Regions from separate parts of the Streptomyces sp. NPDC096105 genome, predicted to be linked through region 1. Evidence: riboswitches for the same ligand, from Rfam matches in the RefSeq annotation. Region 1 holds a riboswitch; the other holds the start of a gene.
What was found. Region 1 has a riboswitch for cobalamin ahead of ACIQ8B_RS27695 ((2Fe-2S) ferredoxin domain-containing protein). Riboswitches for the same ligand answer to the same signal wherever they lie in the genome.
Positions count from the first base shown of each region.

Region 1 (5,217 bases):
TCAGCGCGCGGGCGGCATCGACGGTGACGTAGGCCGCGAGCGCGAAGAACGACACGGCGATGATCCGCAGAGTGCGCTGCTCGCGTGCTTCGCGGACAGCGGGGTCGCCGGCGGAGAACTGCCAGGCGACCGCTGTGGCGGAGGAGACCTCGATGACGGAGTCGAGTCCGAAGCCGATCAGGGCGGTCGACGAGGCCAGGGTGCCTGCGGTGATCGCGACCACGGCTTCGATGACGTTGTAGGCGATGGTCGCGGCGACGAGCAGGCGTATGCGCCGGGTGAGCGTGTCACGGCGGACCGGGCTGGGGCCGAGGGACAGAGCGGTCATTCAGCAGCAGTCCTTCTCGTCCGCATCCGGGCAAGTCTTGTCCGCCTCGACCGCGACGACAGCTGTCCGCAGGTCGTCGAGCGCGTGGCCGAGGCGTTCGTCGGCGAGTTCGTAGCGTGAGCGTCGGCCGTCGGGGACGGTGACGACCAGGCCGCAGTCGCGCAGGCAGGCCAGGTGGTTCGACAGCCGGGTGCGGGAGATGCCCAGGGCGTCGGCCAGGTCGGCCGGGTAGGCGGGAGTCTGGCGGAGGGCGAGCAGGATGCGGCAGCGGATGGGGTCGGCGAGGGCGCGGCCGAACCGCGCCAGCACCTCGATGTCAGCAGCGAGTGTCGGCACCCCCTGAGAGTACATCGAATCCTGAATTCAGAGAATCCTGGATTATGAGGCCGGTGACCTCCTCTGCGCAGGCGTTGTCCTGCCCGCCGATGCGCTTCCAGGGGTCGGCGGTGTTCTGGTGGACGCCGGGCAGCCGGCTGACCATGACCGCGGGCAGCTCGGAAGCCGGCTCGACGAGTGCAGTGCCGCGGGCCGTGCGAGGCCGGATGCCGAGCGGACGGAGGCGGCGGACAGGCCGGCTGCGGCTGAGGTGCTGGGCCGGTGAGCGGCACAGCCCGGAACGGATGCACCTCATCGCGGGGCTCGGCGGCGTACCTCACCGGCCAGCCCGCAGTCACCGCACTTCGAGCCGTTCGGCGCGCGGTAGTAGAGGCAGCAGCTTCGGCGGCGGAACGCGAGGTCGGGGCCGGTGAGCACTCCGGTGCCCGCCAGGCGTCCGGTGTTGAGCAGCGCGGTCGTGAGGCCGGTGAGCGGCCCGCGTACGGCGGGGCGGAGCGCGAGCAGGGCGTGGGCCGCCCCGGCGAGCGCCGACGCCGAGTTGCCGTCCAGCAGACGCGGGGCGACCTTGACGCGCAGTCCGTCGGCCAGTGCCGACAGGTGTCGTGTCACCTGCTGGTACAGGGCGCGGGCACCGCCGTCGTCGAGCCGGTCGGCGTACCAGCCGGCCGGGCGGGGCACCCGGAGGGCCGGTCCGTCGCCGGCCCGCTGCAGTCCCTCCAGGTCGGGGACGATCCCGTGCAGGACGACGCAGGCCAGGGCCGGTGACCAGAGGCGGGCGGCGTGACCGAGCTGGGCGATGGAGACGGCGACGCGCGGTTCCGGAGTGCGGTGGCGGCGTGCGACGGCTTCGGCGAGGTCGGTGAAACCCGCCGCGTAGGAACGGGCGATCGGATGCCAGCCGTCGTCCCGTCCGCCGACCTGCGGGGCGAAGAAGCCGCCGAGGCCGGCCACGTCGTGCAGTGCGGCGGTGACGGACGCGGTTGAGGCACGGGCTTCGTGCACGCTTCCTGTCCTCCCTCCGGCTCTCCGTCCGTACGGTCAGGAGGCCGTACGCCGTCGCGGCGGCGTGATGGCGTACAGGTCGAGGATGTCCGGCCGGGGTGCGACGCCCGGTCCGCCGGCGCGTGCCCAGGCGGCGATGTCCTCGGTCGTGTCCGGGTCGTTGACCAGCCCCGGCCAGACCGGCCGGGCGCCGGCGGCCCGGCCTTCGGCGGAGGGCTGGACGACGACGACGTTGGCGTGTTCGCAGACGTCGAGGCAGCCGGAGACGCGTACCGGTGCCGCGGCACGCAGGCGTTCGGTCCGGGCCGCGTGGTCGACGCCGGTCACCTTGGGGCTGCCGCAGCAGCAGTCGCGGCACACCACGATGCGGCACGGCACGGTGCCGGTGGCCGCTGCGGGCCTCTCGTCGTCCGTCGTCGGTCCGGTCGGCGGTGCGGACATGCGGCGCCGTCCCTCTCTCCGGGGAGATCCGCCCCGGTGGTCCGTCGAGGAGGCGACCGCGTGAGTCTCCTGGCTCCCGGGTCGATGCCCGTCCCGGCCTTCCCACCCGTTGCCGGGCCGTGGCCTGCCGGGACCCGCTCGCCGGTCACAGTGGCGGGACCGCGCCGGATGCACACCGGCTTCCTCGTTCCGCCGTCGCCCTGTCGCCGGCCGTCATCCCATCCCGGGACGCCGTCCGGCCCGCCCGGTACCGGCCGTCAGTCCGTCTCCTGGGCGTGGGGGGCCGTCGCGGGCGGGTGGACCGGACGGTCCCGTCCGCCGTCACGGCCGGACACCGCCACGACGACGAGCCCGACGACGACGGCCGCGACGGCGACCCGTCCCGCCGCCCGTACCCACCAGCCCGGCCGGGCCGAGCGGGCGTGGAGGGCGGAGGCGATGAGCACGGTCGCGGCGAGGGAGAGAACGGGCCAGCCGCGCATCAGATTGACCACCAGGGTGAAACCGACCGCCGACGCGGCGACGGAGTCGGCCCATGCCGGCCCCCTCCTGTCCTCGCGGTGCGCGAAGCGGGCCATCGCGACGAGGCCGACGAGGAAACTGACGAACACGGCGACTGCGCAGAAGAGCACGAGCTCCTGTTCCTCACCCGCCGCGGCCACGATGATGAGCGCCGCCGCGGCCAAGTAGACGACGACGGACCAGTACGGCGTGCGGTGGCGGTTCACCCTGCTCAGGATGGGCGGCAGCACACCGGGGCGCTCGGGGTCCCGGCCAGCGTCTTCAGCAGGCCGGGGCCGGCCTGGAACCCCGAGCTGCCCGCCGCGGAGCAGCAGGAGGGAGCTGGTCAGCTGGAAGGCCCCGTACAGTCAGCCGGAGCCCACCGCGGCGTGCGCGATGTCGGCGATCTGGGTCGGCTCCTCCTCGGGTATGCCGATGTGCAGGCGTACGGCCAGTGCGGTCAGCACCAGGGTCAGGCCGCCCACGATGACCGGTAGCAGCGCCAGCGTGCCGCGTCCGAAACGGCGCCGCTGGGTGTCGTCGAGCCGGCCGAGCTGGGCGATGACCGTGGACGGGGCCTCGACTCCGGTGGCCGGGGCCATGGCGACGGGGAATGCGAGAACGACGGCTGTCGCAGCCGAGCGACCGGGGTCCGTCTCCTGGGGTGCGTGCCCGGTCGTGTGGGGTGAAAAGAGCACCGAGCGTCGAGGGCCACGAGCGCTCACCGGCGTGAGGGACGCTCCGGCGGTCTGTCGGGACATGGTCATGTGGGGGACCTTTCGCGGCGAGCGGCTTTCCCCTGTCCAGAGCAACGCCGTCCAGGGCGGCGAAGGGGCTGCCAGGAGAAGGTCAGAACTGCGTCAGGAAGGCATCAAGGATCCGCTGACGGCGAGGATCAGGTTTTTTACTTTGTTCACTACTCTCTGAACATTCGATACGATCGATGCATGCAGATCCAACTGGGCGCCCTCGTGTCCGAGCCGTGGTTCGTCACCGCTCTCGCGCTGGCCGCCGTGGTCGGCGACGCGCTGCTGCCGTTTCTGCCCAGCGGCAGTCTCGTGATCGCCGCCGCACTGCTCTCCCTGGACCATGGCGGCGCACCGATCGCGCTGGCGATCGCCGTCGCGGTCGCCTCGTTCCTCGGCGATCTCGTCGTCGTCGCGCTCGCCCGTGGTGGCTCTGCCCGAGCGGACGTCTTGCTCGAACGGCACGTGAAACTCGCCTCGGGCGCGGGCCGGCTGAGCCGCCATCTCGCGCGGCGGCTGCCAGCCGCGACGGTGGCGGGGCGATTCGTGCCCGCCGGCCGTACCGTCCTCGGCCTGACGCTGGGCGCCGTGCCGGGGCAGCGTGCCCGCTATCTGCGCTGGTCGGCTGTCGGCGGCCTGGCCTGGGCCTGCTACCTCGTGGTATTAGGCGTGGTGAACGGCCTGTGGTTCGAGACCCGCTGGATCGGCTTCGCGGTGTCGACGGCCGCGGCGATCACCCTCAGCGCCTGCCTGGCCCGCTCGCTGCGCCGCCGGGCCGCCGCCGAAGGGTCGCCGGCTTCCTCATCCCAGGCCGGAGGCCTGGAGGACTCCGCAGGCCGTGTCCGTGTCGATGCAACGGGTGAGGCGCCGCAGATCGTCATTGCCGGTGCGCAGGGTTCCCCGCGCACAGGAGTGCCGTACGCCCTCCTCCACCGTGTGCCACAACAGCGGATTGCCGGTCAGCACGCGCGCGGCGATGTCCACCCGGCCGCCCGCGTCGTCGCACAGGAGCACCCGCGAGGAGACGCCATCGGCCCACTCGGCGGCCACGAGGCGGTCCGTGCGCACCGACGTGCGGCTGAGGATCCCGTGGGCAGCGATCCACCCCTCCCCCACGCTCACCCTCGCTGGAACCAGCACCACCAGCAGCAACGTGCTCAGGCCCGTCCACAGTGCGGCCCGAACCGGGCTGAGCCCGCCCATGCCCGCGTCCGTCACGAACAGCAGCTCGAGCACCAGCGCCGACCATGCCGCGCCGTACCGCAGTTCGCGGGACCAGTGCCGCTCGTGGACCACCCCGGCCCGGGTGCTGCTCCCCGTGGCGTCCGGGGTGGGCCGGGCCTGTACGCGGTGTCGCGACGTACGGCGTTTTGTCCGCCGGCCGCGCTTCACCGCTGTTCACCGCTCCCCGCCGGGACCGCCGTGCCCAGCAGGAAGCCTCCGACGGGTATCTCGGCGTAGGGAGCGAGGCGGAAGGCGCGTACGGGCGTGTCGCTGCCGCCGCCCAGTACGCAGCCAGCCAGGTCCATGGCACCGGCGACGAGCGAGAGAGTCTGGAGCAGGACACCGGTGTTCTTCGGCGTCAGCGCGTAGGAGTGAGCCGCGTACTTCCAGGAGAGTCGCTTGATGCGGGACACCACGGTGAGGTGGACGTCGGGCACGGCTCGCTCTCCGGCGGCGGCGCTCGCCTCGCGCAGCAACTGATCCATGGCGCCGGGGTGATCCGGGAGCTCGGTGAGGGCGTGGCCGAGCGGGTCGTAGTGGTACAGACCCGGATCGAGTCCGTCGCAGCGGCGTACGGCGGCGTACAGCTCGAGTTCGTGGGCGGAGCCCGCGCTCGGGTAGGGCCTGCTGGTGACGGCG
Region 1 is NZ_JBIWGC010000023.1:67,698-72,914, reverse strand. Features, by position in the region: gene ACIQ8B_RS27710 (cation transporter) at 1-328, opposite strand, end outside; gene ACIQ8B_RS27705 (ArsR/SmtB family transcription factor) at 329-664, opposite strand; gene ACIQ8B_RS27700 ((2Fe-2S)-binding protein) at 956-1,666, opposite strand; gene ACIQ8B_RS27695 ((2Fe-2S) ferredoxin domain-containing protein) at 1,703-2,107, opposite strand; cobalamin riboswitch at 2,170-2,296, opposite strand; gene ACIQ8B_RS27690 (hypothetical protein) at 2,365-2,835, opposite strand; gene ACIQ8B_RS27685 (hypothetical protein) at 2,977-3,210, opposite strand; gene ACIQ8B_RS27680 (hypothetical protein) at 3,469-3,819, opposite strand; gene ACIQ8B_RS27675 (hypothetical protein) at 4,156-4,650, opposite strand; gene ACIQ8B_RS27670 (SagB family peptide dehydrogenase) at 4,743-5,217, opposite strand, start outside.

Region 2 (5,217 bases), on a different contig from region 1:
AAGGCCTTATTGCACAATGCTTGCAACAACTTATCGATGGCAGAAAGGTCGGCCATGAGGTCTGCGACGGCACCGGGCACCGAGGCGTCCTACGACAAGACGGGAGCGGACCTGGTCCGGGACCCGACCACACGCTTCGAGGACACGCTGGACGACGCGGTCGCGGAGTGCTTCGACAAGGCGGCACGGGTCTTCGGGCTGCCGTATCCGGACGGTCCGGCCACCGAGGCGGTCACCGCTCGCGCCGAGCACGGCGTGGGCACCCTGGTCGTGGTCGGCGGTGTCGCCGCGAACTCGCGGGTGCGGCCGCCGGCCGAGGAGCACTGTCTGGCGGCGGGCGTCGGACTGCGGGTGCCGCCGCTGCGGCTGTGCATCGGCAACGGCGCGATGACCGCCCCCGTCGGCGGCCTTCTCGTACGGGCGGGCGCCGCGCCGCCACCGCTGGAGTACGCCGCACTGCGTCCCGTCGTCATGGGGAAGACGGTGGCCGCCTGATGACCACCGACATCCGTGTGCACCGGGACGCCGGGATGCTCACGCACACCGAGTCACTGCGTTCGGTGTACGTCGGCGCCTTCTGCGCCCCGCCCTGGCACGAGGACGAGACGCAGGCAAACGAGTTCGTCTCCCGGCTGCCGGCGAACGTACGGCGTGCCGGGTTCACCGCCGCGACCGCCGTGCGCGACGGGGAGGTCGTCGGCTTCGCCACCGCGTGGACCACTCCGGCCCCCTTCCCCACCGACCGCTGTTATCCCCAGGCGGCCGCCGGCCTCGGCAACGACCGCACCGCCGCCTGGTTGTGCGGGGCCCGGGAGATCGACGAGCTCGCCGTCCGGCCCACCGCCCGCGGCACCGGCCTCGCCACCCGCCTCCTCGAAGCGGTGACCGCAGACGCGCCCGAGGGGCGGGCATGGCTGCTCACCTCGGTCCGGAACGGGCGGGCCATGGCCTTCTACCGCCGCCACGGCTGGACGCAGGCCACCCACCCCTCCCCCGACGGCAAGGGCATCGTCGTCTTCCTCGGCCCGCGCCACCCCGCCCGTTCCCTCGCCCCGCTCCCCCTGTGAGCCTTCGGAGCCCCGCCTTGCGCACCGCTGAAATCCGCCGCCATTTCCTCGACATCGTCACCGAGCGCGCCACAACGTGGTCCCCAGCACCCCACTGCCGACGCCTGCCCCGACCCTGCCGTTCGTCAAGCACTGGCCCAAGGCGGCGGGGTCCTGGCGCCGTTCGGGGTACGTGACATGGGTCACCGCCCGGATCACGGACGTCCGCGTTCCTGACGGGCCGACTGCCCGTAGGCTGCCCGCAGCAGCTGGTTCGCCTTCGCCAGGCAGAAGACCTCCGAGGTCGTCGCCCTCGCCAGGGGTCTCGCCCGGGGCACCGACGCCATCGCCGCCGACCTGGCGGCGAACCGTGCCGACCTCGTCTCTCGTGCCGACTCCCCCGTCACCCGCGATCCGGCCGTCCGCGCCCGCGCCTCCGCGGTCACCGGGGCCGACGCGCGCCGTTCCCAGTCCTACGCGGAGCGTGCCGCCGCCCAGCGCGCCCACCTCGGGCTGCCGCCGGCCACGACCATCGGCTCGTTCCCGCAGACCGGCGAAAGTGGCGGGACCGCGCCGGATGCACACCGGCTTCCTCGTTCCGCCGTCGCCCTGTCGCCGGCCGTCATCCCATCCCGGGACGCCGTCCGGCCCGCCCGGTACCGGCCGTCAGTCCGTCTCCTGGGCGTGGGGGGCCGTCGCGGGCGGGTGGACCGGACGGTCCCGTCCGCCGTCACGGCCGGACACCGCCACGACGACGAGCCCGACGACGACGGCCGCGACGGCGACCCGTCCCGCCGCCCGTACCCACCAGCCCGGCCGGGCCGCGCCCCCGCCGGGTGGACCCAGCCGTTCGGCCCGCCGGGCCGGCCGCAGCAGACGGAGCAACAACAGCACCGCGACCGGCAGCTGCAGCAGCCACAGAACGGTGCGCGGCCACTCCCCGTACCAGACGTTGGTCCCGTACAGCAGCGTGTGCCACACGCTCAGCACGTACACGACGATCACGAACCGGTGCAGCCGGCGCCAGGTGCTCGCCCCGATGCGGTGCCGGACGTAGAACAGCAGCCCCAGCGGGATCGCCAGGTACAGGGCTCCCTGACCGATCGGGATGGCGATGCGGCCGGTCCCGGAGTCGTACCAGCCCGGCACGAAGGTGTCCGCGAAGGCCACCCACAACCGCTCCGCCCAGTCCACCTCCGTCTCGTAGCGCACGAGTTCGGCGGCGAACATCAGCGCGTGCGCGAACATCAGCGCCGTGGTCGTCAGGCTCGTGGTGCGGTGCCAGCGCTCCAGCACCTGCCGGGAGACCGGCAGGCGGGCGGGGCGCGGCCCCGACAGCAGCAGACCGAGCATGACCGTGCCCCACGCCCACAGCAGGGCGGACCAGCCGAACGCCTGACTGAGCAGGTACATCCAGTAGGTGCCGGGATCGTCCATGAACGGCATGACCGCGACCGTGTCCGAAGCACCCGAGTCCATGCGCGCCCACAGCAGGGCGAACACCAGCGCCGTGACCCCCACCGCCGCGCCGGCGTCGGGCAGGGCGGCCCGCAGGTCGCCGCGCAACGCGACGCGGTCCCCGGGAGGCCGTCGCCGTCCGGGCGGCGACGCCGCCCCGTCCTCGTCCGGCCTCACGTCTGACGTCATCAGGGGCCTCCCCGGCACGGGCCACCGCAGCAGCGGTGCGCATGTGGCGTGAGGTGACAAGTCTGGCCGATGAGGGAGTGATCCCCGGAGACGTTATCCGGCCAGAGCCACCACGAGAACTGCACGGGACACACCTGGTTTCCGCCTCCCCTCCACATTCAGGACAACCGCCGAAGCCCCACTGTCGCAGGAATACGAGCGCCTCTACGCTGATACACGCAGTCGGTTCGCGCCTCCCGTCCGCCCGGACGCCCGGTGGCGCGACGCAAGAGGGAACCCGGTGCGAATCCGGGGCTGTCCCGCAGCGGTGAGTGGGAACGAAAGCCGTCGATGTCACTGGGCCCGCGTCAGGGCCGGGGAAGAGACGGCCGGTAGGTGTCCGCCCTTTCGGCGGACGTGCCCGCGAGTCCGAAGACCTGCCACTGCGCCCGCGTCCCGCGGGCTGTGCGCGTGACCTCGTGGACTGGGTCGGCGGTATGGGCGGTCGTACGTCGTGCGTGTGGCCGAGCCTCCTTCCCTGTCGGTGTGCAAGGCCCGGTACGGAGGAGGATGATGTGCGGGACCCAGCCTGTTCGCGTCGGCCGTACCGACCCTGGGCCGGCGTGTCGTCCGACGGACCGGGGCCGACGATGCCCGGACCCGTCGCGGGCGTCCTCCAGGAACCGGACGTGTCCGGCGGCACGGTGTCCGGTGTCTGCCACGGCACTCTGGGCGAGCTGTACCAGGGCCCGTTGCGAGCGGGCACCGATCCTGAGATCGCGGTGGTGTCCTTTCCCGTCGACCGTCACTCCTGGGTGTACTTCACACCGAGGACGACGGCCGGCTCGCCGCGTCCGCCGGCGCTGGGTGAGAAGTCGGCAAAAGCGGTGCGGCTCTTCCTGGACCACTACGGCCTCGCCCTGCCCCCGGGCGACTGGCGCACCCACTCCGAACTGCCGGTGGGCGTGGGGATGGCCAGTTCCACGGCGGACATCGTGGCGACGCTGCGCTGCCTGTTCCGCGTCTTCTCCCTGCCGTACGACACGGACGTGGTCCTCGGCGTCCTGGCGGGCATCGAGCGCGCCGACAGCGTCTTCCTCGACGAGTTCGCCTTGTACCTCAGCGGCCGGCACCGGGTGGTGCGGCGGCTGGGCCCGGGCATCGGCTTCCACACCGCCTACGTCACGGAACCCGGCACGGTGGACACCGCCGCCGTCACTCCCCTGCTGCTGGACCACTACCGGCGCCGCGGTGAGGAGTACCAGCGGTGTCTGACCGATCTGCTGAAGGGCTTCGACTCGGGTGACCCGGCCGCCGTCGCCCGTGCCGCGACGACCAGTGCCGCGTTGTCCCAGGAGGTGCTGCCCAAGGCGACCTTCGGCAGTCTGCAGGCCCATCGTGAGCGGTTCGGCGCCGACGGCGTCTTCGTCGCCCACACCGGCTGCCTGGCCGGCTTCCTCTTCGCCTCACGCCCACGGGCCGAGGTCAAGTCCGAACTCTCCGCGTTCTTCCGCTCGCTCGGCCACCAGTGCACCTTCGCCCAAGGAGGCTACGGGTGATCCACCCCCACATCGCCGACGCTCTGAAAGTCCCGGACCTCGTCCGGCTCACCGACGGCCTGGTCCTGCTGCGGTTCGAGTCGATGAAGATCTACTCGGCCCTGGCCGCCGTCCGCCATCTGCTGGAGCGGGGCACGGTCCGTCCGGGCCAGACCCTGATCGACAGTTCCAGCGGCATCTACGCCTACGCCCTCGCACTGGCCTGCCACCGGTACGGCATGCGGTGCCACATCGTCGCGTCCACCACCGTCGACGCCACCACCCTCGCCCAACTGGAGATCCTCGGCGCCACGGTGGAGCAGGTCAGACCGTCGCGGAACCTGAAGCTCGACCAGGAACTGAGGGTGCGGCGGGTGCGCGAGATTCTCGCCGAGGAGCCCGGACACCACTGGATGCGCCAGTACCACGACGACGTCCACTACCTCGGCTACCAAGAGGTCGCCGACCGGATCGCGGCGGAGTTCCCGGCCGTACCGCTGACCGTCGTCGGCGGGGTGGGTTCCGGAGCCTCGACCGGTGGCATCGTGGAGCGCCTGCGCGTCACGGACCCCTCGGTGCGTCTGGTCGGCGTCCAGCCCTTCGGCAGCGTCACCTTCGGCAGCCAGGACCACCACGATCCCGAGGCGATCATCGCCGGCATCGGCTCGTCGATCGTCTTCGACAACGTCCGCCACCACCTCTACGACACCGTGCACTGGCTGGATTTCACCCACGCCATGTCCGGCGCGGTCGCCCTGCTGCGCGAACACGCGGTGTTCGCCGGGCTGTCCACCGGTGCCGGCTATCTGACGGCGACGTACGAGGCCCGCCGTCACCCCGACGGACTGCACCTGGTGATAGGGGCCGACACCGGACACCGCTACGTGGAGCGCGTGTTCGCCCGGCACGCCGAGGCCCTGGATCCGGCCGCGCTGAAACCCCTCGAGGTCCGCACTCCGGAGGAGATGACCATGCCCTGGTCGAGGATGACGTGGCAGCGCACTCCC
Region 2 is NZ_JBIWGC010000011.1:12,077-17,293, reverse strand. Features, by position in the region: partial or broken gene ACIQ8B_RS18960 (tRNA (adenosine(37)-N6)-threonylcarbamoyltransferase complex transferase subunit TsaD) at 109-495, shown strand; gene ACIQ8B_RS18955 (GNAT family N-acetyltransferase) at 495-1,067, shown strand; partial or broken gene ACIQ8B_RS18950 (5-methyltetrahydropteroyltriglutamate--homocysteine S-methyltransferase) at 1,317-1,604, shown strand; gene ACIQ8B_RS18945 (ferric reductase-like transmembrane domain-containing protein) at 1,713-2,693, opposite strand; cobalamin riboswitch at 2,948-3,114, shown strand; gene ACIQ8B_RS18940 (hypothetical protein) at 3,323-4,231, shown strand; gene ACIQ8B_RS18935 (cysteine synthase family protein) at 4,228-5,217, shown strand, end outside.
Region 2: linked by a shared signal. The riboswitch ahead of ACIQ8B_RS18940 (hypothetical protein) and the one ahead of ACIQ8B_RS27695 ((2Fe-2S) ferredoxin domain-containing protein) in region 1 are both predicted to bind cobalamin.